DNA from 3 places in the Paenibacillus sp. FSL R5-0378 genome. Region 3 is predicted to be linked to each of the others. Evidence: predicted binding sites of a transcription regulator. Region 3 holds the regulator's gene; each other region holds the start of a gene.
The links. Region 3 encodes Rex, which represses fermentation and respiration genes when NADH is low (regulators of the CRP and FNR family bind a similar motif). Its sites were predicted from a motif close to TTGTGAAATATTTCACAA; they were not measured.

Region 1: the regulator Rex is predicted to act here: its motif matches at 8,006-8,023, upstream of nadA (quinolinate synthase NadA).
Region 2: the regulator Rex is predicted to act here: its motif matches at 4,238-4,255, upstream of MKY74_RS01215 (DUF1641 domain-containing protein).

What each region holds. Positions count from the first base shown of each region.
Region 1 is NZ_JBBPAY010000001.1:815,480-826,246, forward strand. Features, by position in the region: gene MKY74_RS03600 (anthranilate synthase component I family protein) at 1-357, opposite strand, end outside; gene cysK (cysteine synthase A) at 550-1,488, opposite strand; gene MKY74_RS03610 (peptidylprolyl isomerase) at 1,739-2,695, opposite strand; gene hslO (Hsp33 family molecular chaperone HslO) at 2,713-3,597, opposite strand; gene MKY74_RS03620 (type III pantothenate kinase) at 3,706-4,473, opposite strand; gene nadC (carboxylating nicotinate-nucleotide diphosphorylase) at 4,479-5,345, opposite strand; gene nadB (L-aspartate oxidase) at 5,335-6,951, opposite strand; gene nadA (quinolinate synthase NadA) at 6,991-7,929, opposite strand; gene ftsH (ATP-dependent zinc metalloprotease FtsH) at 8,370-10,490, opposite strand; gene hpt (hypoxanthine phosphoribosyltransferase) at 10,604-10,767, opposite strand, start outside.
Region 2 is NZ_JBBPAY010000001.1:266,327-277,093, forward strand. Features, by position in the region: gene MKY74_RS01190 (DUF4179 domain-containing protein) at 1-902, opposite strand, end outside; gene MKY74_RS01195 (RNA polymerase sigma factor) at 859-1,455, opposite strand; gene MKY74_RS01200 (MBL fold metallo-hydrolase) at 2,054-2,779, shown strand; gene MKY74_RS01205 (TetR/AcrR family transcriptional regulator) at 2,779-3,345, shown strand; gene MKY74_RS01210 (CcdC family protein) at 3,470-3,988, shown strand; gene MKY74_RS01215 (DUF1641 domain-containing protein) at 4,439-4,870, shown strand; gene MKY74_RS01220 (NAD(P)/FAD-dependent oxidoreductase) at 4,910-6,088, shown strand; gene MKY74_RS01225 (FUSC family protein) at 6,185-8,059, opposite strand; gene MKY74_RS01230 (hypothetical protein) at 8,442-8,714, shown strand; gene MKY74_RS01235 (L-lactate dehydrogenase) at 8,760-9,713, shown strand; gene MKY74_RS01240 (hypothetical protein) at 9,718-10,170, opposite strand; gene MKY74_RS01245 (hypothetical protein) at 10,264-10,539, shown strand; gene MKY74_RS01250 (amidase family protein) at 10,560-10,767, opposite strand, start outside.
Region 3 is NZ_JBBPAY010000001.1:5,523,794-5,534,560, reverse strand. Features, by position in the region: gene panC (pantoate--beta-alanine ligase) at 1-109, shown strand, start outside; gene panD (aspartate 1-decarboxylase) at 113-496, shown strand; gene MKY74_RS25535 (tetratricopeptide repeat protein) at 632-1,261, shown strand; gene dinG (ATP-dependent DNA helicase DinG) at 1,415-4,276, shown strand; gene MKY74_RS25525 (redox-sensing transcriptional repressor Rex) at 4,393-5,079, shown strand; gene MKY74_RS25520 (amidohydrolase) at 5,033-6,367, shown strand; gene MKY74_RS25515 (cell wall elongation regulator TseB-like domain-containing protein) at 6,409-6,927, shown strand; gene MKY74_RS25510 (hypothetical protein) at 7,390-7,914, shown strand; gene MKY74_RS25505 (AAA family ATPase) at 7,914-9,416, shown strand; gene MKY74_RS25500 (3-hydroxyacyl-CoA dehydrogenase family protein) at 9,541-10,413, shown strand; gene MKY74_RS25495 (acetate/propionate family kinase) at 10,410-10,767, shown strand, end outside.

The DNA.
Region 1 (10,767 bases), 4.7 Mb from region 3:
CTGCTGGGGAGCCCGGTACGGCGCCATCCACCGCTGCAGCACCTGCAGCGGACTTCCGTCCACCTTCTCCGTCGCCCCGCTCAGCAGGTGCGTCACGACGCCACCGTGATCTTTTCCGTGAAGAACCGACACCGGACGCAGCCCCAGGTAGGTGTACCGCCCTTCCTTACCGCTCTCGAGTACGAAGGAATAGTGCGAAGCCTGTTCCCAGGCTGACGTCCAAGCCGCCGGGAGCTCCCCTTCTTCCTGCCGGTCCCATTCTCCGGACGACAGCACATATGGAAACATCGTGATGCCCTCTGCGGCCCAAGTCATCCATTGATCCAAGGTGATCAAACCGCGCTCATTTCTCTTCATTTTCTGATCCCCTTTTAGTAACAAGACCCGTCTATTGGTTGTCAGTATACTTGGAGTCGGCAGGTTTGAAAAGACTTTTTCCAAAAAGATACCTGATTTGGCTGCCAATGAGCAGCAATATGAACAAAAAAAACCTGCAGCCGGATAGACCGGCAGCAGGGGCGAGAGTTTTTACAATCTATAAGACGCTAATTACGCCTCAAAGTTATACAGCGGTGTGCTCAAATAGCGTTCGCCGTTACTTGGGATGACTACCACGACACGTTTGCCTTTACCGAGCTCTTTGGCCACTTTGAGTGCGGCGAACACGGCAGCGCCGGAAGAAATACCGGACAGGACGCCTTCTTCTTTGGCGACACGGCGTGCCGTTTCAAAGGCTTCGTCGTTCTCCACGTGAATGATTTCATCGTAGATGTCACGGTTAAGGATATCCGGAATAAAGTTGGCGCCCAGACCTTGAATTTTGTGCGGTCCTGGTTTGCCTCCTGCCAGAATTGGAGAAGCCGCAGGCTCAACAGCCACGATCTTGATGTCAGGGAAGCGGTTCTTCAGCACTTCGCCGGCACCGGAAATCGTTCCGCCCGTTCCGATTCCTGCCACGAAGGCGTCGAGGGATCCGCCAATGGATTCAATCGCTTCCACAATTTCCGGACCCGTCGTTTCGCGGTGAATCTTCACGTTGGCCGGGTTTTTGAACTGCTCAGCCATAAAGTAATCCGGATTTTCCTTCACGATTTCTTCGGCTTTCTTAACGGCACCGTTCATGCCTTCAGCTCCCGGTGTCAGAACCAATTCTGCACCGTAAGCGCGAAGCAGGTTGCGGCGCTCGAGGCTCATCGTTTCAGGCATGACGATCACGGCTTTATAGCCTTTGGCTGCAGCTACCATAGCCAGACCGATACCGGTGTTGCCGCTTGTCGCTTCCACAATCGTACCGCCAGGCTTCAGAAGGCCGTCCTTCTCCGCTTGTTCGACGATGCTGATCGCAATCCGGTCCTTAACGCTGGAGCCCGGATTTTGATATTCCAGCTTCAAGTAAATTTCCGCGCTGTCTTCCGGTGCAAGCCGGTTCAGCCGGACAAGGGGTGTTCCTCCGATTAATTCCGTTACGTTGTTGACGACCTTAGCCATAGGTAAATCCTCCCTGTTTATAATGAATTTGATGAATAACTGCTGTATACAAAATTCTAGAAAGAGAATCTGGCTGGCTTGGATCAAACTATATCCGAGTAAATAAGTAGGTATTTATACCTTCATCTTATCAACCTTCCACCTCAATGTCAATACGAACCCGGACGTAAGGCCTGGTTGTAAACAAAGAAAACATCCTGAAAACGTAGGTTAGCCAGGGCTCATCATCTTGCCTGCCGCTTCTGTCGTTTCAGGATGCTTTGGATGGCGATATTTTGATCAAAATTTTGGCGTCATATTTGTTTCTCAACTGTTCTTCCAGCTGCGAAAGGGGAACCGCCTCGCTTAAGGCCAGCTGTTTGCGGGCCTCCCGAATGATCTCCTCGCTGCTCTTGGTACTGCCGTTCTCCACGCTGATCAGCTGGACGACCGCATATCCGTCATTTAGCCGTACCGGACCCGCTGCGTCCCCTGGCTTCAGGGTTGAGGCTGTCTGCAGTACTTCCGGAGCAATAAAAGGATCATCCTCCTCCACCGTCCCCAGATCGCCGCCTTGATCGCGTGTAAATTCATCCAGGGAGTACGCTGCCGCCAGCGTGCCGAAATCCTCTCCCTGCTGCAGTCGGTCAAGCACCCGATTCGCCTCATCTTCGGTATCCGTCTGAATCCAGGCAAGATGATAAGCCTTCTTGGCTGCAAACTCCTCTTGATGCTGATCGATATAACGCTGTACCTCCGCATCCGTGATGCGAATTCCTGCGGTTGCGATCTTTTGCAGTGTGAGACGGTACTCGGTTTCCGCCCGGATCTCCTCGGGAGTCAGGTTCAGCTGGTCGGCCATCTCCCGATAATAGTCGTCCGGGGAAGCGTAACCCTGCATTTCCCGGTTAATCTCCTCCGTCACTTCCTCCGGGGTCACCTTAATTTTCAGGGACTGGGCTTCCGCATATACCGCCTTGTGATTCAGCATCTGCGTCAATGCTTCCTCCCCGTGCGTCCGTTTCAGCTCCTCGACCCAATCGCTTTCCGTAATGGTGCTGCCGTTAAAAGACGCCACCGCATCCGCCCCTGCTTGCTTGTCTTCAGCCGGTGACGGCTCATCTGCCGGTTTAAGTCCACGGATGACAATCAGACTCCCCATAAACAACACGCCCGCTGCCAAAATAATGACCGCGGCCCACAGCCCCTTCTCCTGTCTGGTTATCATATCATCGAACCCGCCCCTTACTTCATGGCTTGTTCAAGAATTTGCTGCAGTTGTTCCCTGTCAAAATCATACGCTTCATTGCAGAAATGGCACACCACTTCCGCCTGTCCATCTTCCTCAATCAAACGCTCCAGTTCCGCTTGGCCCAGGCTGACCAGCGTTTGCTCTACCCGCTCACGGGAACACTGACAGCGAAACTTGATGTCCATTTCTTCGAGAACCTCTACATCGGGAAGCAGCTGCTTCAGCATATCTTCCAACTCCAACCCTTGGTCCAGCAGGGTGGTTACCGGCGGAATCGCGCTTACCGCCTGCTCGATCGCCGTGATTTCCTCATCGGAAAGGCCCGGAAGCAGCTGAATGATAAAGCCGCCGGCCACGAGCACGGAATTGTCGGGAGCGACGAGTACGCCGAGGCCAACCGCAGTAGGGGTTTGCTCCGATACGGCAAAATAATACGTAAAGTCCTCTCCGAGCTCTCCCGAAATAATCGGTACGCTTCCGCGGTAAGGCTCTTTGAGGCCCAGGTCTTTCGTTACGTGCAGGTATCCCTCACGGCCAACCGCGCCGGCTACGTCGAGTTTTCCCTGGCTGTTGCTCGGCAAATGGACATGCGGATTAGTGACGTATCCCGTCACTTCGCCAAAGGAGTTGGCTTCTACGACGATCTGTCCAATCGGTCCGTCGCCCTTGACTTGAATGCTGAGCTTTTCCTTGCCCTTCAGCATGGCGCCCATCATACCAGCGGCTGTCAGCGTGCGTCCCAGCGCCGCTGTGGCGGTAGGCCACGTATCATGCCTTCTGCGAAGCTCCTCCACGAGAGCCGTCGTTCTCACCGCGAAAGCCCGGACCCGTCCGTTCATGGCCGTGCCCCGGATGAGGCGGTCCTGTTTGTTTTCCATTATGTGTACTGCCTCCTTTATTGGATGAGCCGGGAAGGCTCTGCCATTATCTATCTATTTTACCGCAAAACAGGCCTTTTTGGGGATCCGGTTGATCTTTCTGGCAATTCAGCGGTTGCGATCATAAATAATCCGGAGACCGTCGAGCGTCAGCAGCGGATTCACTTCCTGGATGACCTTCGTTTCGCTGGCGATCAGATCCGCCAGTCCGCCCGTTGCGACCACTTTCAGGGAGGGCACCTGCATCTCGCCGCGAATCCGCTCTACAATGCCGTCAACCTGCCCGGCGTATCCGAAAATAATGCCTGCCTGCATCGCATGGACTGTATTTCGCCCGATGACCTTTTTGGGCTTCTCCAGCTCAATCCGAGGCAGCTTCGATGCACGCTGATACAGCGCTTCGGTCGCAATGCCGATGCCCGGCACGATCAGGCCGCCGAGATAGGCGCCTTTGGGATCGATGCAGTCAAATGTGGTAGCCGTGCCAAAATCGATCACGACGAGCGGGCCCTGGTACTTCTCCACGGCGGCAACGGCGTTGGCGATCCGGTCAGCCCCGACCTCGCGCGGATTTTCGTAACGCAGATTGAGCCCGGTTTTAATCCCCGGTCCCACGATGAGCGGCGAATGGTGGATATATTTTTGGCACATCTCCTCAATGACATGGACCATAGGCGGTACCACCGAAGAAATAATCACGCCCTCAATATCGCTAACCGGGATCCCGGACATCTGAAACATGTTCCGGAACATAATGCCGTACTCGTCCGGCGTGGAATGATTGACCGTGCTGAGACGGAAATGATGCAATAGCTCCCGGTTTCTGTATATCCCCAAGACGATGTTCGTATTCCCGATGTCGATCACCAGAATCACGGGGGCTATCCCTCCTTCACCGCATTGAGATCAAGGCTGATGTCCAGGCTGTCGAAGGAATACGTCAGTCTGCCGACCGAAATGACGTCGACGCCGCAGGCCGCGATCCCCTTCACAGTCTTCAAAGACACGTTGCCGGAAGCCTCCACGGTCACATGCGGGGACTTGGCCTTAATACGCCGGACAGCCTCTTTCATCAGATCCTGGCTCATGTTATCCAGCATGATGATGTCCGCACCGGCTTCCAGCGCTTCCTCGACCTGCTCAAGCGATTCCGTCTCCACTTCGATGGTCATCGTATGCGGGATAAACGCCCGGGCACGCTCCACGGCCTGGCGGATTCCGCCAGCGCCTTTAATATGGTTGTCCTTGATCATCACAGCATCGTACAGCCCGAAGCGGTGGTTGGCTCCCCCGCCGACGCGCACCGCGTATTTCTCCAGCATGCGGTGTCCCGGCGTCGTCTTCCGGGTATCGACCAAGCGGGTAGGCAGGCCCTCAAGCGCATCCACGAACGAACGTGTCCGGGTCGCAATGCCTGACAGGCGCTGCAGCAAATTCAAGGCCAGCCGCTCCCCCGTCAAAATCCGGTGCGTGCTGCCTTCCACGACAGCGAGTACCGTTCCCTTCTTTACAAAATTGCCTTCCGATACTTGAGGCGTGAATGTGAGCGCCGGGTCCACGACTTGAAACACAAGCTCCGATACGGGCAGTCCGGCTACCACGCCATCTTCCTTGGCATGAATGATTCCCTTGGATTCATGACCGGCCGGGATGGTCGACAGCGTCGTCACATCTCCCGACCCGACGTCCTCTCTCAGCCACAGCCGGATGGATTCCACAAGACTTTCATCATATCCGTTAAACGTCATCGCTGATTTCCTCCACTATTTCTTGATCCCGCCGCTGCAGCAGATGCTTGCGCCAGCCTTCGTCATCCCGCAGGGGGAAGTCTTCGCGGTAATGCGCCCCACGGCTCTCTTCCCGGGACAATGCCGCGCTGGTCACCAGCAAACTGCTGGTCAGCATGTTGGCAAATTCAAATTCCTCACGCTTGCTCAGTCCGGACTGAAAAATCGGCAGCTGGCGCTTCAGTTCATCCAGCCCCTTCAGCAGCAGCGTCTTGTTCCGGCGCAGACCAACGTACCGCACCATCACCTTCTGAAGTTTGAGCCGACGCTCTACAATGGCCTGCCTTGGCGATTCCAGACGCCCCTCATCGACCCGGATATCTTTAGGCTCCCAGTCCAGTGGGGACAGTTCCCGCAGGCGGTTCACAATACGCCGTCCAAACACGATCGCTTCAGAAAGCGAGTTGCTGGCCAGTCGGTTGGCGCCGTGAACACCGGTCGAGGACACTTCGCCGCAGGCAAACAGCCGCTTGATGCTGCTCTCGCCGTTCAGGTCCGTTTTGACGCCGCCCATCATATAATGCGCAGCCGGAGCCACTGGAATCCAGTCCGTCGACATATCCAATCCGTAAGTCATGCACGTTTCGTAAATGGTCGGAAACCGATGCTTAAGCATATCCTCCGGCTCATGGGTAATATCCAAATAGACGAAGGTGGATTTCGTTTCGTCCATTTCGCTGAGGATCGCCCGGGCGACAATGTCGCGCGGCGCCAATTCGAGCAACTCATGGTATTTCTCCATAAAACGTTCGCCTTTAATATTCCTCAGAACGGCGCCTTCGCCCCGAACCGCTTCGGAGATTAAAAACCTCGGAGCACCCGGATAACAAAGAGCGGTCGGGTGAAACTGAATAAACTCCATATCGCGGACCTCAGCCCCTGCCCGATAGGCAATCGCCACACCATCGGCCGTGGCCACTTCCGGATTAGTGGTATACCGGTAGAGCTGTCCCGCGCCGCCGGAACAAAGCACGGTCGCGTTAGCCTGCACAAAGATCCGCTGTCCATCCGGGCGCTGAACCAGTGCTCCCTTGCACTCGCCGTCTTCTGTAATAACGTCTATTACAAAGTGATGCTCCCATACCTCAATATGATCATGCTCCGCAACCTTCTCCGCCAGCGCTCTGACAATTTCGTAGCCGGTCGCGTCCCCGTTGGCATGCAAAATTCGCCGGTGGCTGTGTGCGCCTTCCTGGGTCAGGGCAAGCTCCCCGTTCTCCAGGTCAAACGTTGTGCCGAGCCGGATCAGCTCCTTGACGCCCTCCGGGCCTTCATTGACCAAGAGGTCCACCGAGGAGGATGAACACAGCCCTGCCCCCGCCATCAGCGTATCCTGCCGGTGATACTGCGGGGAATCATCTTCCGAAATGACCGCGGCAATCCCCCCTTGAGCGTACCGGGTGTTGCTTTCGAGCAGTGCTTTTTTCGTGATCATGATGACGTGCCGGTCCTGGCTTGCCTGAATCGCCGTATACAACCCGGCTATGCCCGAGCCGATGACGATGACATCCGTCTTGGTCCGGGGCAAAGTCTGCAGATCAAAGTCAACCAGATATTGTGGAATCATGTGCCTGTTCACCTGTCTTAAGAGAAAGAGTAGCGCATGCTACTGTACTTGTAACATGCGCTCTAAAGAAGTTCTGGCTTTATCTGCAACAACCGGCGGCACGTAGATTTGCGGCTTCATGGTTTCCAGACACTTCACCAGTTTTTTCAGATTGTTCACCTTCATGTTCGGGCATACCAAAAACTTGGTGGCGAAATGAAACTCCTTATCCGGGCTGTCGAGACGAAGCTGGTATCCGGTACCGTCTTCGGTTCCAACGATAAACTGTTTGCTGCTTGATTTTTTGCAGTATTCCAAAATCGCCGTGGTGCTGCCGACGAAATCGCCCATGGCTACGACCTCCGGACGGCATTCCGGGTGTACGACAAATTCGGCGTCGGGATATTTGGCTTTCATCTCCACAACGTCTTTTACCGTCAGCATATCATGCGTATTGCAGTACCCTTCCCAAATGATGAGCTTCTTGTCGGTATGCTGCTGCACATAGTGACCCAAATTTTTGTCCGGTACCCAGATGATCTCATCGGAATCGACCGATTGAATCACCTTTACCGCATTGGAAGAGGTACAGCAAATATCCGTTTCCGCCTTGATCTCTGCCGAAGAGTTGATATACGTAACGACTTTGGCGTTAGGATGCTGCGCTTTCAGTTTGCGGAGTCCGTCCACGTTGACCATATCGGCCATTGGACAGCCTGCACGCTCATCCGGAATCAGCACCGTTTTGTTCGGAGCCAGAATCTTAGCGCTTTCACCCATAAAATGAACGCCGCAGAAGACGATGACTTCCGCATCGGTTTGAGCCGCTTTCTGGGCAAGCAGGAAGGAATCGCCACGGAAATCCGCTACTTCCTGAATTTCATCCCTTTGATAATAATGCGCCAAAATAATGGCGTTTCTTTCCTTCTTTAGCTTAAGCAGCTTCTCCGTCAGTTCCCGCTTTTGTTCCTGCTTATGCTCCAGTGCCAGAGCTTCCACCAGTAACCCACTCCCTCTGAAATCCCATGATTTTACCCGGTTGATGGCTTCATAACCTCATAACATCATGAATAGTTTGTGAAAATTCTCCCAAAGTTGCCCGTTGCAACCTCGAGACCATCTTGTTTATCAACTAATTTACACAAGGTTCACGATACTGTCAATTGACTAAAATGATCTTTATATGCTATCTAGCCGGAAGAAAACAAAGCTTCCCGCTCGATTCCGTCCGATTAAGCCGCCTCGCTTCTATTTGGAGCTTGCAGCCGCCCCAATCGCTGCTATCCCTCAAAAAAATTAACTGGTGCGACAGAGTTAAGGCGGAACGCTGTCGGCTTCAATGCTTGAACACCTCAAATGTCCGCCGCTCTTATTTCCTGGCAAACGACACAAAAAACCCGGAGACGGCTAACCGTCTCCGGGCTGTTGTTGCAATGGGATTAGGATCTGGATTCCGGCGGTGTTCCGCCGTTGCCCGAACCTGGATTCTCATTCGTTCCATCATTGTTATTTGGAATGTCGCCCGGCGTATCCGTGTTGATATCGCTTGGCGGGTCATTCGGCAAGTTGGATGGAACATCGTTCGGAATTTCTTCCGTTGGCAGGCTGGTATTATCCTTGCCCTGAATGCGTACACGCACGTCACCGACGTTGTCGATGACAGGAGCGCCATGCTCGGAGGAACCTTCATCATTTCCGCTTCCGCCCTCTTTCGGGCCGTCTTCAGAAAGATAACCTTGCTCGATCAGTTCCTTGATCTGTTCAAGCTCGAGCGTCTCCTTCTCAAGCAGCGTGTTCGCGATGAGGTGAACCTCTTTCGAGTACTTGGTCAGCAGGTCTCTCGCCCGCTCGTAGCACTCGTTTGTCATGCGCTGCATTTCCTGGTCGATCTCATAAGCGATCGAATCACTGTAGTTCTGCTCGTGACCGAGGTCACGGCCCAGGAATACCTGACCTTGCGAGGACCCGAACTGAAGCGGTCCAAGCTTCTCACTCATACCGTATTCCATAATCATGCTGCGGACGATGCCCGTAGCCTGCTGGAAGTCGCTGTATGCGCCTGTTCCGATTTCACCGATAAACAGTTCCTCGGAGACCCGGCCGCCCAGGAGACCCGTCACCTTATCAAGCAGCTCTTGCTTGGTCACAAGCATCCGGTCTTCCTTCGGCATCATGATGACATATCCGCCGGCGCGTCCGCGTGGAATGATCGTTACCTTGTGTACCATATCGGCATGCTCCAAGAAGTAGCCCACAATCGTGTGGCCGGCTTCGTGGTAAGCGACAATCCGCTTCTCCCGGTCGCTGATCACGCGGCTGCGCTTCTCGGTACCGACGATGACACGGTCAATCGCTTCATCAACTTCTCGCATGGAGATGTCTTTACGGTTACGACGTGCAGCAAGCAGCGCCGCTTCGTTCATCAGGTTCTCCAGCTCGGCGCCGGTAAAGCCTGTCGTACGTTTAGCCACAACATCCAGCTTGACGTCTTTGGTCAGAGGCTTGTTGCGTGCATGAACCTTCAGTACTGCCTCGCGGCCTTTCACGTCTGGACGATCGACCGTAATTTGACGGTCAAAACGGCCTGGACGCAGAAGCGCAGGGTCGAGGATGTCGGCACGGTTCGTTGCAGCCACGATGATGATGCCTTCGTTGCCGCCGAAACCGTCCATCTCAACGAGGAGCTGGTTCAGCGTCTGTTCGCGTTCGTCATGCCCGCCGCCAAGTCCGGCACCGCGCTGACGACCTACGGCGTCAATCTCGTCAATGAAGATAATACATGGTGCGTTTTTCTTGGCGTTCTCGAACAAGTCACGCACACGGGATGCACCGACCCCGACGAACATTTCCACAAAGTCCGAACCGGAAATACTGAAGAACGGAACTCCGGCTTCACCTGCTACAGCGCGGGCGAGGAGGGTTTTACCTGTACCTGGAGGGCCTACGAGGAGAACCCCTTTAGGAATACGGGCACCTACTGCGGCAAATTTCCGCGGATCTTTCAGGAACTCAACGACTTCGACAAGCTCCTGCTTCTCTTCGTCAGCTCCCGCAACATCCTCAAAGGTAACCCTTTTCTTCTCTTCATTATATAGGCGGGCGCGGCTCTTGCCGAAGTTCATAACCTTGCCCCCGCCTCCCTGCGCTTGATTGAACAGGAAGAAGAAGAGAATAAACATAATAACCAAAGGAATCAGGGAAGAGAGCAGCGTCAGCCAGACGCTTTCGCCTTCCATCTTCTTCTGGGTGAATTTCATGCCGGTTTTGTCACTGGCAGCTACCAGCTCTTCGATTGCAGCATCTGTAGCCGGAGTGTAGGTCGAGAAATTCTCTGATTTAACGTCGGCCGGTTTATTCTTATATTTACCGGTTACCAGATAGGCGTAACCGTCGAATTGAACCGTAATTTCCGATACGTTACCAGCAGCGATTTGCTGGCGCAATTGATCGTATCTAGGGCTGTCAGCAGATTCACCGCTGTTGCTGACAAACTGGACTATGCCCACCACAACTAAAAAAAGAATCAAATAAAAACCAGAATTCCGGATGAACCGATTCATCCCCTACCTCCTCTCAAAACACTTTAATTATTTTACCATAGCCTGTCTGACCATCTCAAATAGAGGTGGTAAAGGCATGAGCGTGCTTAAGCTCATGGGCTTGAGTAGCGCAATTAGTGGGTATAGATTTCCGGTTTCAAGATCCCGATGTAGGGCAGGTTCCGGTAATGCTCAGCGTAATCCAGACCGTATCCGACAACAAACGCGTCAGGGAGTACGAATCCGGTATAATCCGCCTCGAGCTTCACAGTTCGGCGGGCAGGTTTGTCAAAGAGCG
Region 2 (10,767 bases), 5.3 Mb from region 3:
ACAGCACTTGGCGTTCGTACCAGCCGTTCCATCTTAACGCGTAATCCATCTGGTGTAGTATACTGCTGATCCAATTGCGTTACTTTGGTCAGTTCATTCGCTTTTTTCATATCCAAGGAAAATTTGAAGTTCCAATTCCCTTTAACGACCTTGTGGGAAAAGAGCTTCCGCCCAATTTGGGTGATCTTCCCTTCCACAGTGAGCGTATCGGTTTTAACTCCATCCGGGAAAAGTGACGAAACATTTTCAATTACGGCGGATCCCCCTAAAGAATAAAGCTTTGCCACTTCTTTGCCCTCGGTATCCTTAACTGTAACTTGGCTCCAGTCTATCTTGTTTACCACTGGCTTCCCGTTCGGGTCGGTAATTTTGACTCCCATCATAATCCGCGCCGCATCCACAACAACTTCATTAATTTCTAATGTATATCCTTTGTCCTTTACTTTGATATGCGGATTTTGGACAAGTCCGAGTGTTTGAGAGTCCAACAGCCCAATATCCGTATTATCCCTCGCAAAAATCGACCTCACCCAATCCGCTATCGAAGGCTGAGCGTAAACCGTGAGTGCGGCGGCGACGATCAGTATGCAGACTGCGGCCAGAGCGGCCCGGCGAATGAACGGAGAACGTCTCTTTTTTCTCAACAAAATCGTGCCCGGCTCGTTCTCCTCAGCTGCAGGCTCAATCGGGACATCAGCCAGGGAAGCCATCACCTGCCGGGTGAAATCATCCGTCAGCCGCTCAGGGTACAGCGCTTGGCTCCAGGCTTCCTGCTCCTGTCGGACTTCTGCCATCAATGCCTGACAGCGAGAGCAGTTCTGCACATGGATATTTAAGCCAGCCCCAGCATACGTTTCTTCAAGAATGAATTCTTCCATCTGAGCACGATTCAAGCATTTCACGGCTGATCCCCTCCTTTCCCTTCAGCTTTTTTTGCAGCTGCTTTCTGGCCCGGTGCAGCCGGTTGCGAACCTGATCCACCGTCAGGCCCGTGACGCTGCCGATTTCGTCGTAGCTCAGCTCGTTGGTGTACCGCAGCAAAAACACCAGCCGGTATTGTTCAGGCAGTTCCCGAACTAACTGCAAAGCCTCCTGCCGAGTTTCCTTGCGAAGGAGAGCCCTCTCTGGCGTGTTCTCATCCCGTACCGCCTGGTACGCTTCTTCCTCCGGGGCCTGCGGAAACGACTTCCGCCGTCCCGCATCCCGCAGCACATTCACCGCGATCGTATACAGCCAGGACGCAAAGCTCGATTCCAGGCGGTAACTGGCCAGCTTGCGGTACGCTTTGACAAAAGCCTCCTGCGTATAATCCTGGGCATCCTGATGACCCGCCCCCATACTGCGGAGCAGACCGTATATTTTGTTTTTATGCGCATCGACCAGCTCGGCAAAGACCTCCTTACGCCCCGCCAACACCTGCTCGATCAGCATGCTTTCCCGTTTCGGGTCTATCATGACGATCCTCCCTGCTTTAATAGCCATCTGAATCTATAAACGGCATATGAGGACGAATGCTCTCACTTTCTGGAAGAAACATCTGTTAATCGGTCGAATAGATGCCAAAGCGGATTGTCCCGACTCTCCCCGACTACCCGATCAGGCGCAAAAAAGTCCGCCACATTGAACATCACAGCGGCGGACTCGAGAGAGATTTTCGGAGCCAAAATCCCCATAAACAAAAAAATGAGCCCTTCAGCGAAGGAGCTCCAAATCAGATTAGACATATGAAAGGGTTTACAATAGGTATTATAGTATATATCTTCCTGATTGAAAACGCTTTTTTATCCTTTAATTTCATTTTATCTCATGTGTACTGTGTATCGTATATCTTTTGTACCTCGCGTCTCATATTACCTTCATGTCCTCGTATCCCACACCCTCATACCCTCATAACCTCGTGTCCTTAATCCCACACGTTTCTCAGTACATGTTGTTCACCACATGTTTACCAAGCCTTTTCCACATATCCGCTAATTAATTTTAAATTGGGTATTGCCAAAACTAATGTCATTAGTTATTATACTAATATGATTAGTTTGAGGAGGAGTTATCCATGAAAATGACGACCGTTCAGCAAGTAACCCAGGTTGCTTTTATGCCCCGCTTGTTTCCCGTTAATGTGTATCTCGTTGAAGAAGAAGACGGGTTGACCCTAATTGATACCGGTATGCCTTTTAGCATAAAAGGCATCCAGCAAGCCGCCGCCCGCTTAGGCAAACCGATCGTAAGGATCGTTCTGACGCATGCGCATGGCGACCATATCGGGGCATTCGACCTGCTGAAGGCGGCTCTTCCTCAAGTGACGACTTATATTTCCCGCCGCGACAGCCGCCTCCTTGCAGGCAGCAAGGAGCTCGAGCCCGGCGAGCCGCAGGAGCAGGTCCGCGGAGACATCCCCGCCCCGGGCAAGGTCACCACGAAGCCTGACGTGCTGCTGGAAGACGGAGACCGCATCGGGTCGCTGCTGGCCGTCGCCTCCCCCGGGCACACGCCGGGACATATGGCGTTCTACGACACGCGCAGCGGCGTCCTTATCGCGGGCGACGCCTTCCAGACCCGCGCGGCTCTGGCCGTATCGGGCCATATGCAGCCGCTGTTCCCTTTCCCGGCGATGGCCACCTGGAGCAAGGCGACCTCTATCGCCAGCGCCAAACGCCTGGCTGGTCTGAATCCGACCTGGCTGGCGGTCGGCCACGGCAAAATGATTCCGCAGCCGACCGATAAGATGGCTGTCGCCATTTCCCGGGCCGAGGAGGCCCTGAAGAAGGGGGCGGTATAATGGTGCGCCGCATGGGGCTTGACCGCGAAACCCTGCTGGTTGCTGCGGCCGAACTGGCCGATGAGGCGGGATTGGATAACCTGACGCTGTCCGCACTGGCCCAGAAGCTCGGTGTCCGCTCCCCTTCCCTGTATAACCACGTGAACGGACTGCCGGACCTGCGCAGCGCGCTTGCCGCTTACTGCATGCAGCATCTGGTCGATTTGATGCGCGACGCGGTCATCGGCAAATCGGGCGAGGAAGCGATTCTGAGCTTGAGCAAAAGCTACTTGGCGTTTGCCCGCCAGCGTCCTGGCCTCTATGAGGCCTTTTACAAAATCGAAGCGTCGGATTCCCCGGAAACCGCAAAGCTGGGTGAGCAGCTGTTGAGCATCTTTATCCGGGTTCTCGAACCCTACGGTCTCGGGGAACAGAACACATTTCATACGATCCGCGGCCTGAGGAGCCTCCTGCACGGCTTCGCCTCCCTGGAACAGAACAACGGCTTCCAGATGAAGCTGGATTTTGACGAGAGCCTGCATTTTGTTATGAGAGCCTTTCTGAAAGGACTGGAATCCGGCGCATAACCACCCGGCGGGCTTGCCCTCAAGGCCAGGTAAAGATGTCATATGACGTTCAAGTTTACTTCTCTATTTGTGTGATATACTATTAGATGTGATAAATTATATTGACAAGAGGGGAGTCCTTGACGTGCCTCATATCAGTCCCTTGTATTTGCAAATTGGAACGACCGTGGGGACGTTGGTTTTGGCCCTGATGACCATATTCATCCGTCTCAAGGCGAGCCACAGACCCGTTACGATAAAGAAAATACTAATTCCGCCGATGGGCATGGCGACCGGTTTTTTGATGTTCGTCGCCCCGGCTGTGAGAATTCCGCTGTGGTGGGCGCTCATCGCCTTTTTAGTCGGCTGGTTCCTGTTTTCCTATCCGCTGATACGCAGCACCAAATTTGAAGTAAGCGGAGGACAGGTCTTCGCACAGCGCTCCAAGAGCTTTATCATTATCCTCTTCGCCCTGCTGGCCGTCCGCATGCTGCTGCACCAGGTGATTGAGGAATATGTATCGATTCCGCAGACCGGCGCCCTGTTCTTCATTCTGGCCTTTGGCATGATCCTCCGCTGGCGGATTTTCATGCTGAGACAGTACCGGAAGTATGCGCCCGCTGCCGTAGATTCGGTATCCGATCCCTTAAATCCGGCGGAATGATCCCATGATCGATACTAAGCCAAATAACGTCTTCCACGCAGGGTTTCCTGTCCGGGGCAAACGATAAGCCAATTTCCTTAAGATAAGGAGATTGGCTTTTTTGATACCATAAGACTTTCCTCAAAAAATAAACCCGCCTATGCATAGCGCCAAGCCGTTTGGAAAATGCTTAAAACGAATGAAATAAGCGGGTCCGCTGCGCTGGACGCCCGGCCTGCAAGCTCTTTTCCAATCGATGGCGGCGATACCATGTATATTTTTTCACATTTCTTTCGTAAAGTGGTCCTTTTTACGATCATTTATGTTAACATTAGGAGGACGATAGTGACTAGGCCTTTTCGGACGGAAAAGGTCTTGTGGCTTGTAGATACTCCTTCGAAGGGAGTCTATGAGCTCCTTTTCATTATAAAAATACTTAAGCACAACTGCTTACGCAAAGGAGAAATGGACATGTCAGAAGCAATTTCTGAACAAGAGACACAAAACGTGTCTGTCGGCAAGGAACAAAACGACGTGCTGGACCAGCTGCTCAAACCTGAGGTGCAGGAATCCCTTACGATTCTGGTCGACCAGCTTCCAAAGCTGACTGAGCTTGTGAATCTATTGACAAAGTCTTATGACTTCGCTCAAACCGTCGCTACCGACAAAGTGCTGAAGAGCGACACCGTAGGCGCGATCACCGAAATTGTGGAGCCTGTGAAGCATTCGGTGAAGAACATCGCCGCTACTGTCATCGAAGCGAAAGACCGCGCTGAAGACAGCAACGAAGTGATCGGTCTTTTTGGTCTGCTTAAAATGCTGAAGGATCCGCAAGCTCAAAAAATCTTCCGGTTCCTGAACGCTTACCTTCAAATCTCTGCGGAAAAAGCAAAACAACAATAATCTTTTATACATCTAACCAGTAAGGACGGAGGAAAAACCATGTCAAAACATATTGTCATTTTGGGTGCCGGTTACGGCGGCTTGCTTGCCGCTCTGACCGTACGCAAATATATGAACAAAGATCAAGCACGGGTTACGGTCGTGAACCAATACCCTACACACCAAATCATTACCGAGCTGCACCGTCTGGCTGCAGGCAGCATTGCTGAGAAAGCGATCGCTATGCCGCTCGAAAAACTGTTCAAGGGCAAAGAAGTCGACCTGAAGATCGCAACGGTCAACTCTTTCTCCGTAGACAGCAAAGAAATCAAACTTTCCGACGGTTCCAGCCTGTCTTACGACGCTTTGGTTGTCGCACTCGGAAGTAAAACGGCTTACTTCGGCATTCCAGGGCTCGAACAGTACAGCTTCGTGCTGAAGTCTGCTGAAGACGCGCTGAACATTCATAAGCACATCGAAGACCGCATCCGTGAATACTCCAAAACTAAAAACGAAGCTGACGCAACGATCCTCATCGGCGGCGGCGGCTTGACCGGCGTTGAGCTTGTCGGCGAAATCGCTGATATTATGCCGGGTCTGGCTAAAAAATACGGCGTAAATCCAGCCGAAGTGAAGCTGCTTCTGGTTGAAGCCGGCCCTAAAATCCTGCCTGTACTGCCTGATCACCTCATCGAGCGCGCGCAAAGCAGTCTGGAAAAACGCGGCGTAACCTTCCTGACAGGATTGCCTGTAACAAACGTGGAAGGCAACGTGGTTGACCTGAAAGACGGTCAAAAGATCGTAACCAACACCTTCGTATGGACAGGCGGCGTGCAAGGCAACCCGCTCGTAGGCGAATCCGGCCTCGAAGTGAACCGCGGACGCGCTACTGTCAACGAATTCCTGCAATCCACTTCCCATCCGGACGTGTTTGTGGCTGGGGACAGCGCCGTTGTATTTGATCCAAGCGGACGTCCACAACCGCCAACCGCGCAAATCGCTTGGCAAATGGGCGAGCTGATCGGCTACAACCTGTATGCCCTGCTCGAAAACCATGCGTTCGAAACTTTTGCTCCGGTGAACTCCGGTACGCTTGCAAGCCTTGGCCGTAAAGATGCCGTTGCTACCATCGGCGAAAGCAACACGTCCCTCAAAGGCCTGCCTGCATCCCTGATGAAGGAAGCAAGTAACATCCGTTACCTGTCCCACATCAAAGCTCTCTACACGTTGGCTTACTAATCTGTAAACCATCGTTTGACGCATTAAACCAAACAGCCCTCTTTCCAAGGCATTTGCCATGGAAGGGGGCTGTTTTTTGTTGGGATTGGTGCCCGCTCACCTACCGTTCAGCGCATGCCGGAGATCGGCGAGCTCCTGCCCGATATCCGGCACCAGCGGCAGCTCCAGCCCGTCGGTTCCCTCTGGCCCCTCTTCCGTCTCCCGCCGCTGCTCTGCGGACTGGGCCATTTTCTCGAGATGGAGCAGCACCGCTCCCAGCTCCGGGTCGGGCAGGACGGGCCGGAGGGCGCTCAGCGCGTAGGAGTTCAGCACGTACCCGAACTGATCCAGCGACCAGATGACGGGCAGCAGCTTCTCCAGCTCCTCCTCGCTGCGCGGAATCTCGCCGAGTGCGGTCTGGTACACTGTCCTCAGATTGGACAGGTGCCGCCGCATGGAGCGCTGCTGGAGGATGAGGCTCAGCTTCGCTGAGGCACTCGCAGGCTGCCGAATGAACAACAGCGCCAGAAACTGCGCCTGGCTGCGGATCGTCCGGCCGAGAAGGTACGGAATCCGGCTGGAAGCTGAGCGGCTGCCGACCAGCAGCACGCCGATCAGGCCGATGACGCTGCCGACGAGCACGTCGGTCAGCCTGGCGCCGGCAAAATAGCCGAAGTTATGTATCCGGGTATTGGTCTCCGCCATCAGCAGCGCGTTGGGCGTGATGAATAGCATAGCCAGGGCGTAGTTGCGCACGATCAGCAGCTCCGTAAAAAAGGTGAACAGCATGATCGCAATGGATACGACGAAGCCCTCCGGGTGAGTCCACAATATCGCGCTCGCTATGAGGATGCCAAGTATCGTTCCGAGGGAACGCTGAATCGCCCGGTGAAAGGTGGCGATGACGGTGGCGCCGAGCATCACCGAGGCACAGGAGAGCGGCACCCAGTAGGACCGATTCAGCTGAAACGCATATGCGGCAGCGGCAGCCACCATCAAAATGACGCCAAACCGGATCGCCTGCAGAAATACGATCGAGTCCTTATCCAAATTGCCCTCCAGGATGCTTCGCACCGGAGTGCGGGTCAGCTTGCGGCGGTCCTGCTCCCCCTCGGGTTCCGCATCGCTAAAAATAGCATCCAGCTGCCCAACAAGGTCCCTCAGATCCCGGATGCGGGGATCCAGGTCGTCCGGCAGCGGCGTTCGAACCCATACATCCGGCTGCCCGCACGCTTCCCCTACCCTTCTGACCGCGGCGCTGAGCTCGGGCGGAAGCTTCTCCCCCGCCGCTAACGAAATTTTGTCCGTAATCAGATAAATGTGGTGCGCAAGCGAGTACATCTGCGACAACCGGCGCGGTGTTACGTCGCTTCGCCGATCGAACCCGCCTGTCGCGAGCGTGGTTTCCGCGCTGTACATGGACAGCAGCGTCTGATGCCGGGCCCGGCTGTATTCCCGGGTGCCCGCATCATTCAATAGGGAGCCTAGGTCGAGATACAGCTGGCGGACGGCGCCGATTTCGGGACCGTGCGGCCGAAGCAGCCAGCCGGCCATGGCAAAGCACCAGGCCAGCATTCCGCCTAGAAACACCAAGCCGCCGCGGAGGAACGCCTGGGAAGGATCGGGCGGCATCCCCGTGGCCAGTGTGAAGCTGAGCACGAAGAATAACGCTCCGGGACCTTTAAACTTCAGCACGCCGAACAGGTAGGACGCCGCTGCCCCGATGCAGCCCAGAACAAAGGCGGCAAGAAGCGGGTAAGGAGCCAGCAAGGTGCCCGCTGCCACAGAGAATGTCAGTCCCAGGGCGGCAAACAGAATTTTTTTGGCCCTAAACCCATACGGCTCGCTCGCCACGTACAGATAGGCGAAACCGCCTGTTCCTGCCAGCATCCCGTACGAAAATTGGCCAAGCCAAAACCCGATCAGGGATGGCAGGCCAACGCACAAACCGGCGCATAAAGCCCGGTTCCACGGGAGCGCAACCTTCTTCATCTCAAAGGCTTGTTTGATGGTTTGCGATAAAAACCGGTGCTGCTTTTTCGTTACCCCAACTTGGATCCCTCCTTCCCCACCTGATCATGCCAAAAGAGCAGCCCTACACCTGTAAGGCCGCTCCCGGTTTACCATGTACTATATTTATTGCCATCCGTAATCCGCAATATGCTGACGCCCGCTTGCTCCTCCGCCCATTTTTGATGTCCTCTTGCAATGATATGGATATAGGGTACGTGAACAAAAGACGCCCTGCGACCGAAACCTTCCACTCCGCGTGAGGAGCGAATAGCCCAAGCCTGATTTTCCATAAAATAATATGATTCCACGATTCAAAGTGCCGCTTCAAATTTACCCCAGGGCACAGGGCAGGAGGAAAGGAATGAAGAAGGACCTAGGGCGCCCCAGGCGGCGTTCCGAGTTTACGGTTTGGGTCGTGTCCCGATCCGATGTGTTTACGTTTGTGGTCTACGAAATTATTCTCAGCTCTGCGGTGTATGCCGGCCTCAAGCGGGCCAACGGGCATGAGCTGATCGCCATACTGGGAAGTTCGGTCAGCACGACCATGTGTAAAAGGTGGGTTCGCCTGGATGCGCTGGCCTGGTGGAGGCGCGGGCGGGAGCTCCATATTGTTCCCTGGCCAAATCGCCCTTAGGGTAATTTAAAAGAATTCTAGCTCACGGAGAAGAAGGTGGCGGAAATGAAAAGAAGAAAGCGCAGGGTCGCCATCGTCGGCTCGGGCATGGTCGGTGCAACTGCAGCCTATTCCATGATCAACCAATCGATCTGCGATGAGATCATGATGGTCGACCGCACTTATGACCGCGCGCTGGCGCAGGCGCTCGACTTGTCGCACTGCATTGATTTTACGCATACGCGCACTTCGGTCTACGCTGGAACATACGCGGACTGTTCGGATATGGACGTCGTAATATTGACGGCAGGAGCTAATCCGAAGCCGGGCCAGACCCGGCTGGATGTGCTTGAAGAGGCGGTACTTATCACCCGGCAGATCGTTACGCCGATTTTGAAGAGCAGCTTTGAGGGCATATTCATCACCGCGGCCAATCCGGTCGATATCGTCACCTATCTGATCCGGCAGTTGTCGGGCTTTCCACGGAACCGGGTCATCGGCACCGGAACGTCCATCGACTCTTCGCGCCTCAAAACGCTGCTGTCGGACATTTTTTCGATCGACCCCCGCAGCGTTCACGGGTATGCTTTGGGTGAACACGGCGAGTCCCAGTTCGTCGCCTGGTCGCATGTCACGATTGGCGGCAAACCGGTTCTGGACATTCTCTCACAACACAAGGAGCGCTTTAAGCACGTGGACCTGACGGACATCGCCCGAAAAACGAAGGACGCCGGCTGGGAGATCTACACCCGCAAAGGATCTACGCATTTTGGCATCGGTAGTGCCATTGCCCACATCACCCGCTCGGTGCTGAACGATGAGCATAAAATAATCGCCGTGTCGGCCATCCTCGAGGGAGAATACAGCGAACACGGCGTGTGTACCGGCGTCCCGGCGATTATTCACAGCGACGGGATCCAGGAAATTATCGAGCTGAATCTGAATGAAGATGAGCGCGGGCTGTTTGCCGCGTCCTGCGGCGTGATCCGCAGCAATTTGGAGAAGCTGAATCTGGTCTAGCCGGCTACATCCACCGGATAAAAAATCTCTGTTCCACGGGGATTTCATGCTCCTCTGCCCATTGCTGAAGCTCTGGCTCGCCGGCAGGCTGACGGGGCTGCAGGACAAAGCACAGCTTCATCGGCACAATCCGCCGCCGCTTCAGCTTGATTCCATACCAGCGCTCGTTGATCCACACGCCCTGAATGTCCGCAGCGGGTACTTCCTTGCCTTCCAGAACAAGCTTTCCTGGCTCAAGCAGCAGTGACTTGGGTTTCCCTGCTGAGCGAAAGAGTGCAACCGTAATGGCCCCTACGATAAATAGTAACACCAGGATGCCGATGACAAAGTTGATTTTCTTGATATTATCGTCCAATGAATTACTGATTAACAATTGAATCATAATGGCTAGAATCACAACCATGCAGATCAAAAATTTTGCCCGCAGCGGATATTTAATGGCAAGCTGGGAACGCATGAGCTGCCCCCTTTCCGTGTGTTATTTTACATAATATGGGACGCAGGCTATACTGCTATCATACATCACTTTTCTGGAAAGGGGGAAGCCCGCGTGAATTTCGCCTTGATCGGTTTGGCTGCTGTCTTGATGGTGTTGTTTTGGTCCGCTCTAGTGATCGGGGGTATCAAGCTCCTGTTCAGCAAGGGACTAAAACGCAGGCTGGACCCTTTTATCCTGTTGTCACTCGTTCTTGGACTGGCTGCCGTCGCCCGGATCGTCCAATGCTGGATTTACGGCCAACCTATGCCCGCAAGTCTCATCATGCTTTTCGTTTCCATCCTTCTGGTCGGGTCATCGCCGCGGCGTTACTTGAAAAACCAGCTTTAAGTTTTCACTATCCCCCTTGCCTACTCCAGGACAGGAGGCACCCGGTGCCTGGTGGCCTGTTCATAGCCATAAGCGATCTTGATCAGCGTCGGCTCGCTGAAAGCCCGGCCGATAAAAGTAATCCCCTGAGGCCCTTTGGTGGTATAACCGCCGGGTGCAATGACTCCGCGCTCGGCGAATCCGCCCGGCACCGTAATAACCGGGAAACCGGCCCGTGCCGCCAGGTCA
Region 3 (10,767 bases):
CGAAGAAATCAGCCGGAAGGACGAGGCCGTCCTGATGGCCCTAGCCGTCCGTTTCGGTCGGACGCGCCTGATCGATAACCGTTTATTTAATCCCAAGGAGGCGAATTGACCGATGTACAGAACGATGATGAAATCCAAAATCCACCGTGCGACCGTAACCGAAGCGAATTTGAATTATGTGGGAAGCATAACGATCGATGAAGATTTGATGGAAGCCGCCGACCTGCTGGAGAACGAAAAGGTCCAAGTGGTGGATAACAATAACGGGGCGCGTCTGGAAACTTATGTCATCCCAGGTCCCCGCGGGAGCGGTGTGATTTGTTTAAACGGGGCGGCAGCCCGCATGGTTCAGCCCGGCGACACCGTCATTATTATATCCTACGCCGTCATGTCCGATGAGGAAATCAAAAGCCACAAGCCGACGGTAGTTTTTGTGAATGAATCCAACAAGCCGATGAACACGATGAGCAAAGAGGTTCACGCCACGATTATTTAAGGACTCGTCGGGTATGCGCGGGGAAGCTAAGACAAGGAATGGCAGCCCGGAGCGGGAATGAAAAAGCCCGGGTTAACAAAAAATGAGTTCAGGTGACCGCACTGATTTCATTTTTGTTTAAGGTGGGATGCAGCCATGTTTCAGCATGTATTCGCGGAAATGAACAACATGTTAGACGAAATCGTGAAACATTACCCCACAGCGCAGGAGGCCCAAAAGCATCAGCTGATCCAAAAGTGGAATTTGCTCAAAACGATGAGCGACGGCATCATAGAAGAATGGTTGTCTTTTGAAGAGAAAATGGGCGCTTTCCGGGAGCAGGCCAAGATCGCGCCTGTATTTCCGCAGCATGAAACGCCCGAGGTCGAGATGGATTCCTTTATCCGGGGGCAGGGATATTTCAAGCTGCTGATGTACAGGCAGGCGGCCCAGCAATTTGCGCAGGTGATCCTCGAATTTCCCGACAGCTATTTGGCCCGGATGTACTTGGCTATGGCGTATTTGCACCTGGAGGAGCCGGCGGAAGCCCGCCATCATTTCCAGTGGATTCTGCCGCTTGCCCAGCATCCCAAGCTGAAGGCGATGGTGCTGAATGCGCTTGGCTGTGTCGAGGCGATGCAAGGGCAGCTTGGCAAGGCCCAGGATTATTTTACGCTGGCGCTTTCGCATGATCCCTCGTTCCCGGATCCGCTAATGAATCTGCAGGTTTGCCAGCAACAGTGTGGTCAGCTTCATTATGGAAGCCAGTTAATATCGCTGATGTAATGCATGTGAGAAGACGATGCCCGCTGCACGGAAAGCGCCGGGTGTCGTCTTTTTCTATAGAACCGGAAGTTCAAGTTTTTCCTTCCTTGAATTTTCAAATGTGAAATCTTCTGTTATGCTGTTAAGGAGACTGGACGAAAGGATTTAGGAATCATGAAATTTGCCGTACTTGACTTCGAAACGACAGGCAACCAGTCCGCAGACGAAATTATTCAAGTTGGACTTGCCATTATAGAAGAGGATGGGACGATTTCAAAGGTGTATGGCTCTTATGTCAACCCGGGTATCGAAATCCCTCCGTTTATTACGGGACTTACCGGCATTACGAATGAGGATGTGGCCGCAGCTCCGGCCCTGGAAGAAATGATGATGGAGCTCGTGCCGCTGCTCGACGATGTGGTCCTGGTAGGGCATAATGTAGCATTCGATTTTAATTTTTTGCAAAACGCACTCGACCGGTGCGGCTATTTGCCGTTCTCTGGGCGGATTCTGGACACGCTCGACCTGCTCAAAATATGCTTCCCTTCGCTGACTTCCTATCAGCTGGGCATGGTGACCGGACACTTCGGTCTTCAGCATGACCGGCCGCATCAGGCCGACAGCGACGCTTTGGCGACGGCATACGTTCTGCTGAAGTGCCTGGATGAGCTGAACAGCCTGCCGTTGATTACGCTGCAGCGGCTGGCCGAGCTGTTTGCCGATGAGGACAGCGACCTCGGCTGGTATTTCGACGGTCTCTGCCAGGAGAAGGAGCGGGAACCCGCTCAAGATCTGAACAGCCACACCTTTTACCGCCAGCTGGCGCTTAAGGTGGAAGACTGGACCGAAATGGCCCCGCCGCGCGACGACGTGGACGACAATCCGCTCAAAGGCGTCGAGTTTAAGGAATATTTGGCCGAGATCGAAAAACGGCTGCGCGATATTATGCCTCATTACGAGGAGCGCGAGCCGCAGACGATCATGTTCGACCAGGTGATGAATGCGCTGGATCAGGACAAGCATCTGCTGATCGAAGCCGGGACCGGGACGGGCAAGTCGCTCGGCTACTTGATCCCCTCGATTTATCAGAGCGTGAAGCAGGACCAGAAGGTGATGGTCAGCACGCATACGATCAACCTGCAGGAGCAGCTCCGGGAGCGGGATATCCCACTCTTGACACAGGTCGTGCCATTTCCTTTCAAGGCTGCCGTGTTCAAAGGCAGACAGCACTATTTGTGTTTGAGAAAATTTGAACATAAAATAAACAGAAGAGACTTTATCAATCCGAAGGAAGACACCATCACAGCCGCCCAGATGATCGTCTGGCTCGCCCAGACCGAATCGGGTGATGACGAGGAGCTGAGCCTCGGCGGCCGTGCGGGAGACTTCTGGGAGACCGTAAGCAGCGACTCGGACTCCTGTCAGGGCCGTGCCTGCCCTTGGTTCCGCAAATGCTATTACCATCGGGCCAAGCATGAAGCCGGAATCGCGGATGTCGTCATAACGAACCATTCCAAGCTGTTTACGGACGTCAAGGCAGGCCATCAGCTGCTGCCATCCTACGAGCGGCTCGTGATCGACGAAGCCCATCACCTGGAAGACGTTGCCGGCAAGCATCTCGGACTTCATTTGAAGTACTTTACGGTCGTCCATACGCTGACACGGCTCTATAAGGACGCCCGGAGCGGGCAGCTGCCGGCGCTTCGCCAGCTGCTTCAATCGTCGGCCTATGAGCAGGCCGGTGAATGGACCGCCGTGATCGACCGGATGAGCGAGGATTTGGTCGATGTCAAAGAGCACTGGGACAAGCTGAGCGAATTGCTCTTCGGCCTGCTTCCGGAACGGAGCGACGCTGCTCCCGGCGACGGCGGCCAGTATACGCTGCGCCTTCAGCCGGGGAAAAAGCCGAAAGAGTGGGAGACGCTGGCGGCGCTCGAAAACCAGATCTTTGTCACGATAGGGGAAATCGTCCGCAAAGGCGAAAAGATGCTGGCCGAATACAAGGAGGAGCAGGATGATTATGGTTCCGACAGCCTGATCACCGATATCGGCGGGCTGCTCAAGGACCTCAGCTCCGAGCGGGAGAATCTCCGCTTCTTTATGACGCTGAACGACGAAACCGTCGTGTACTGGATGGAAGCGAGCGGCCATTTCCGCAGCAAATCGCTCCAGCTGTACGCTGTTCCGGTTGACGTCAGCAAGCAGCTCAAGGAGCTGTTTTTTGATAAGAAAAAGAGCGTCATCCTAACGTCCGCCACCTTATCCGTAGATAAATCGTTCCAGTATATGATCGATAACCTTGGGCTGCAGGAGGACCAGGACAGCGGACGCCTTGTGACGGTCCAGCTTCCGTCCCCGTTCCGGTACAGGGACCAGGCGCTGCTCGTCATTCCGCGGGATTTTCCAAGCGTGAAGGGAAGCGTCGGGGACGCCCTGTTTGTCGAAACGCTGGCCCGCTCACTGGCGGACGCCGCGATCGCGACCCACGGCCGGATGCTGGTGCTGTTCACCTCGTACCGCATGCTGCGTCAGGTATACGAGCCGCTGAAAGAAGCCCTCGCACAAAGCGACATCGCCGTGCTTGGACAGGGCGTAGACAGCGGCAGCCGCACGAAGCTGATCCGGCGGTTTACGGACAGCAGCGCTTCGGTGCTGCTTGGAACGAGCAGCTTCTGGGAAGGCGTGGACATCCCGGGTGAAGCGCTGACTTGCCTGGCCATCGTCCGGCTCCCGTTTCAGCCGCCGAACCATCCGCTGGTGGAAGCGAAGAGCGAGCTGCTGCAGCGCCAGAAGAAGAACCCGTTCATGAAGCTGTCGGTCCCGCAGGCCGTCATCCGCTTCAAGCAGGGCTTCGGGCGGCTGGTCCGCACCGCCCATGACCGGGGCATCGTCATCGTATACGATACGCGCGTTATCGAATCGTATTACGGGAAGTACTTCCTGTACTCGCTGCCTGGACCGAAAATGGAGCATATGCAGACAGACCAGATGGTTCCGCGCATCTCTGAATGGCTTCATCAGGACGGTGTGTCTTAAATGAGTCCATTAGATAGATTGAACTAAAGCGGTTAGAACAGGAAATTCAATGCAAAACTTTAGTTCAATCTATATAACCAAATAAATATTCAAGCCGTTCAATAGGGGGAACATGCATGAAATCGGAGAAAATATCCGAGGCGGTTGTCCGCAGATTGCCTATATATCTTAGATATCTAAATGAGCTGAACAAGCGGGAGGTGGCCACAGTCTCCTCCCAGGAGCTCGGGCAGAAGCTGGATCTCAACCCGGCGCAGATCCGCAAGGATTTGGCGTATTTCGGGGATTTTGGCCGTAAGGGGATAGGGTATGACGTGTCCTATCTCATCGAGAAGATCCGTCAAATTCTGAATTTGGATCAGCAGATCAACGCGGTGCTGGTCGGAGCGGGGAATCTTGGTCAAGCTTTGTCCAACTATAACTTTTACCTGAAGGAAAATATGAAGATCGTGGCCGTGTTTGACGCCAATCCGTCCAAAATCGGCACACGGATCAACACCTTGACGGTACAGGCCATGGATGAGCTGAAAGAAACGATACAAAGCAAAAATATCCGGATCGGGATCATTACCGTCCCGGATTTCGAAGCACAAAACGTCGCCGATCAGCTGATTGCGGCCGGGATCGAGGCGATTCTGAATTTTGCGCCGACGATTCTGAAGGCGCCGGCTAGCATCCGGATCCATGCTGCCGATTTTACGACGGATTTGCTCAGCCTCGCTTATTATTTGAACAACGGAAAGGACGACACGGAAGATGACGGACAATTTGAAGAGCTCCAGCAGCCGGAGCGCCAATCCTAAATGGGCCATCAAGAACGGCAGCTTTGCCGTTTTGCGGCCGGAGCAGCCGGTATTATACGGCTGGATGGTCATTGAGGGCGACCGCATCACCTATATCGGTGAAGAGGAGCCGCAGCTGGAGGAGGGCGTACAGGTCGTCGACGGCACGCATTTATTTTTTATGCCGGGCCTGATCAACACCCATGGACATACCGCCATGTCGCTGCTGCGAGGTTACGGAGATGACATGGTGCTCCAGGAATGGCTGCAGGAAAAAATGTGGCCGATGGAAGCGAAATTCACGTCCAGTGACGTCTACTGGGGGACTTCGCTGTCCGTGCTTGAAATGCTGAAGGGCGGCACGACGACGTTCCTCGATATGTACGATCATATGGATCAGGTGGGCAAAGTGGTGACTGAATCCGGCATGCGCGCTGCCCTGACCCGCGGTGTCATCGGTCTGTGCCCGGAGGATGTGCAGCGGCACAAGCTGAACGAAGCCATTCAGTTCGCCAAGGACTGGCACGGGCAGGCAGACGGCCGGATCACGGCGATGATTTCTCCGCATGCCCCGTACACATGCCCTCCTGATTTTATCGAGAAGTTCGTTCAGGCGGCGCATGACCTGGATCTGCCGATGCATACGCATATGTCGGAGACCAAGGCGGAAGTGGAGCAGAATGTACGCGATTATGGAACGCGTCCGGCGATTCATTTGGAGAAGCTCGGCATGTTCTCACGGCCGACGATTCTGGCACACGCGGTCCATTTAACAGACGAGGAAATCGACATTTTGGCGAAGCATCACGTGACGGTATCACACAACCCTGGCAGCAACCTGAAGCTGGCGAGCGGTGTGGCCCGCGTTACCGACATGATGCAGGCAGGCATTACGGTTTCCCTGGGAACCGACAGTGCGGCGAGCAACAACAATTTGGACATGTTTGAAGAAATGCGCCTTGCCGCTTTGATACATAAGGGCGTCTCGGGAGATCCGACGGCGGTTCCCGCGGCGGAAGCACTGCGTATGGGCACGATCTACGGAGCCCAATCCTTGTTCCTGAAGGGAGTCGGTGCACTTGAGGCCGGGATGAAGGCGGATTTTATCGCGGTGAATACGGATCAGGCTCATTTTCTGCCGCGTACGGACTTCATTTCACACGTCATTTATTCGGCCAGCGCGAAGGACGTTGAGCATGTCTGGGTGGACGGGAAGCAGGTCGTGAAGCACGGCAGCTGTCTCACCCTGGACGAGGAACGCATCCGCAGGGAAGCCCAAGCGGCTTTTGAAGGTCTTCTCTCCCGATAAGACCGGGATGATTAGCTCACCTTTCAGAAAGGAAGTTCAGGTTGAAGAACAAGAAAAAATGGATCTTTCTCGGCATTGTCGCCCTGCTGCTGATCATTTTCGGCGCTTACCGTTATTTTATTTACGTGCTGCAGGATCAATGGAGCGAAAAGGACACCGCTATTGCCAAAGCGAAGCAGGAAGCCGGAATCGTGTCGGTCGCCGATGCCCAAAAGTCGGTGTGGGACCAGAACAGCATCTACTGGGTCGTGGAAGGGACGAACAAGACGGGCCAGGAGGTCATGGTCTGGGTGCAGTTCACCGATCAGGGAAAACCCAAGGAAGGCCAGAATACCGTGCATCAAGAGCTTTTGAGCAGCGGTATGTCCAAAGAGAAGATGAAGGCCAAAATCAAAAGCTCCATTCCCGGCATCAAAGATATGCGCCTCGTACCGGGTGTTTATAACGGAGAATACGTATGGCAGCTGTTCTACAAGGTGAAAGATCACTATTACTATCAATTTTACCGGTTCAGCGACGGAGCGGAAATCGGCAGCCCGTTCACGCTGCCCAATCGATGATTTTGTTTAAACGGCCATATCATGCAGAAAGAACCCCATCCTCAAATGGGGTTCTTTGGCTTACAAAGGATAATATTTAAAATATATTCACACTTTACCTTCGATTTAGTATATACAATGTGATATACTCTTATTTGTATTGAAGAGATATATATGACGAACAGCCCGGATTGTACTATAATTAGAGGATAGCGTTTTTCAGTAAAATTCAGAAGCCCGCTTCAGATTGGAAGAAGATTTTTCTGCTCTTTATTGAAAAACAGGTATATAGAAGTGCGGTCAGATGCGTGTATCAAACGAAGAGATGCTTGTGTTTCGCGACAAGCGCAAAACCATCCATCGAATCGGACTGGAACAAAAGCATGGTGACGACCAATGGACTTGAACCGCTAACGAAATATTTATTTTTGTCATCTAAAGTTTACTTTTTTTTGCTTTACCATTTCGAAAGGGGGACAACAAGTGAAATTGCGTCCATTGCCTATTATTATAACTGTTGTGGTTTCGGTAGCCGTACTGTTTGGCGGCTGGTTCTTTTATCGGCAAACGACCCTGCAGGGTCCGCTGCAAAAAATCGTCAGCAATTATCAGGGCGTGAATAACGCACATATTAATATTACCCGTGATCAGGTGGATTTGAAACTCGATTTGAAGCCGAATGTAAATTTGGCTGATTTGGCGGATAAAATCTCCACTGAAGGCAAATCCGTCGTCGGCACCCGGACGCTGAAGTTCGATTTTGTGGATCATTCATCGGACAAGCTGAACCAGTATTGGGATAAAGCGATGTTCTCTGTAGCCGAAGCGATGGAAAACAAGCGCTATACGGAAATTCCGGTCAAGCTGCAGGATCTGGCTAAGGGTACCGGAATTCAGACGAAAGCCGAAATGGACACGAAAAATGTCTATATCACGCTGACGGACGGCAGCTCAAGCAAGTTTCTTGTTCTGCCCCGTGATCCCGGCAAGATGGGAGTGTGGGAATAATGCCTAAATTGCTGAAGGAAATTTTGATCGGATTTGTGCCGGTATTATTCATCTTTCTAGCTTTTGTAGGGGTCAATGTCATCCCTCTCATTATCGCCGGCCTGATGATAGGCGGACTCCTGTTTATGACCAACATGAGAGGCGGACTGACGGTAGGTGCTGCTTCGGAACGCAAGCGTAAAAAGGGCGGGCCGAAGAAGCTCACTTTTGAAGAAATCGGCGGCCAGGATAATGCCAAGCAGGAACTGCGCGAGGCGCTGGACTTCCTGATCCGTCATGATGAAATCCAGAAGCTCGGCATTCGCCCGTTGAAAGGAATTCTGCTGACGGGACCTCCCGGAACAGGGAAGACGCTGATGGCCAAAGCGGCCGCACATTACACGGATTCGGTATTCGTTGCCGCATCCGGCAGTGAGTTCGTAGAAATGTACGTCGGCGTCGGCGCGGGCCGCGTCCGGGATCTGTTCCGCGATGCGAGAAACCGGGCAGCCAAGGAGAACAAGCAGAGCGCTATCATTTTCATCGATGAGATCGACGTCATCGGCGGCAAGCGCGAAGGCGGGCAGCAGCGCGAATACGATCAGACGCTGAACCAGCTGCTGACCGAGATGGACGGCATTTATTCGTCGGACAGCCCGAGAATCCTTTTGATTGCGGCGACCAACCGCAAGGAGATGCTGGACAGCGCGCTGCTTCGTCCGGGACGGTTCGACCGTCATATTCAGGTGGACCTGCCTGACAAGAAGGGACGCAAGCACATCCTGGAGCTGCATGCGAAGAACAAGCCGCTGCACGAGAATGTCAACCTCGATAAAATCGCCGAGGAATCTTACGGCTTCTCCGGCGCCCAACTGGAGAGCGTTATGAACGAAGCCGCGATCTACACGATGCGTGAAGGTCTGAAAGAGATCGAGCAGCGCCATCTGTCCATGTCCATCGACAAGGTGATGATGGGTGAGCGCACCGACCGTGAATCGACGATCGAAGAGAAGAAACGCGTCGCCATCCATGAGCTTGGACATGCCATCATGGCAGAGCTGGTACGTCCGGGCAGTGTCAGCCAGGTGGCCCTCAGCCCACGCGGCAAGGCGCTCGGTTACGTGCGCCATAACCCGCAGTCGGAGCAGTACCTGTACACGAAATCGTTCCTGGAAGAGCAGATCATGATTGCTCTCGGCGGCGCGGCGTCGGAGGAAATTTTCTACGGCGGACGCAGTACCGGTTCGAGCAACGACTTTGAACAGGCGCTCGACATCGTCAAGACGATGATGAGATCCGGCCTTACGTCTCTTGGCATCGTAAACATGGATATGGTTACGACCGAAGAGCTGATGAAGGTGAACAATGAGATTCTGGAAGACCTGATGGGCAGAACGCGCAGCCTTCTGGAGAACCACCGGATCATTTTCGACAAATCTCTGGATATTTTGCTGGCAGAAGAAACGCTGTCCGGCGAACAATTCCGCAAGCTGTTTCATGAGTTTTCACTACTGCCAGCCTGATGCGCTGGCTCTTTTTTTTACTTTTTTTTAATGCTGCGTTATTATTATAAGTTGGGTCGTAAATGTATTTTTCGACAAGAAGGGTACAATAAATATAGAAGACCATGGAAGGTGGAGCAGAAACATGTACTTTAAAAAAATTGGTGTTATCGGCGGGGGGACGATGGGCCAAGGCATAGCCGAAATGCTGGCCGCCAGAGGCCTGGACGTTCTGCTGGTCGAGAAAACGCCGGAGAAACTCGATTATTCGTACAGCATGATCGAAACGAGTCTCGATAAGCAGCTGGAGAAATGGGCGATCACCCAGGCGGAGAAAAAGCTCATTTTGGGCCGAATCCAAAAGGTGGTCCATTTTGCTGAGCTGGGAAGCTGCGATATGGTCATTGAGACCATTTCGGAGGATCTTGAAGCGAAGAAGGAAGTATTTGCCCAGCTGGATCAAGTGTGTCCTAATCATATTATTCTCGCCAGCAATACTTCTACGCTCAGCTTAACGGAGCTTGCGAGCACGACGATGTATCCGGAGCGTGTCATCGGCCTGCACTTTATCCATCCTGTCAGCAAGGTTGACCTCGTGGAAATTATCCGCGGCTTGAAGACGTCTGATTCCACGTTCGGGGAAACGAAGCGTTTTGTGGAGGAAGTCGTGGACAAGAAAGGGATCATGGTCTATGAGTCCCCAGGCTTTGTGACGAGCCGCATGATCTGCCTGATGATTAACGAAGCGCTGCATATTCTGCAGGAAGGCGTCGCCTCCGCGGAAGATATTGACGATGCTATGCGGATCGGCTATTCGTTCCAGCACGGACCGCTCGAAATGGCGGACCGCTTCGGTCTGGATTCGGTCCTGGCCGCTCTGGAGCGCATGTTCCGCGAGTTCGGCGAATTGAAATACCGTCCGTCCATCGTGCTGAAGAAAATGGTTCGTGCCGGGCATTTGGGCGTGAAAACGGGAGTAGGCTTCTTCAAGTATGATAAGGATGGTGACCGCGTATGAAAATTTTGGTGATTAATGCTGGCAGCTCTTCGCTGAAATACCAGCTGTATGATATGACAGACGAAAGCGTACTTGCAAAAGGACTCGTAGAACGGATCGGCATGGACTCATCCATCGTTACCCATAAACCTACCGGCCGTCCGGACGTGACCGAGGTCAGCGAAATTTTGGAGCATACGACGGCGATCCGCAAAGTGCTTGCCCTGCTGACGGATAAAGAGAACGGCGTGATCGAATCCGTGGATGAAATCCAGGCGGTCGGCCACCGGGTCGTGCACGGGGGAGAATTCTTCAAGGAATCCGCTCTGGTGGATGCGGAAGCTAAGTCTAAAATCCGCCAGCTGTTTGATCTGG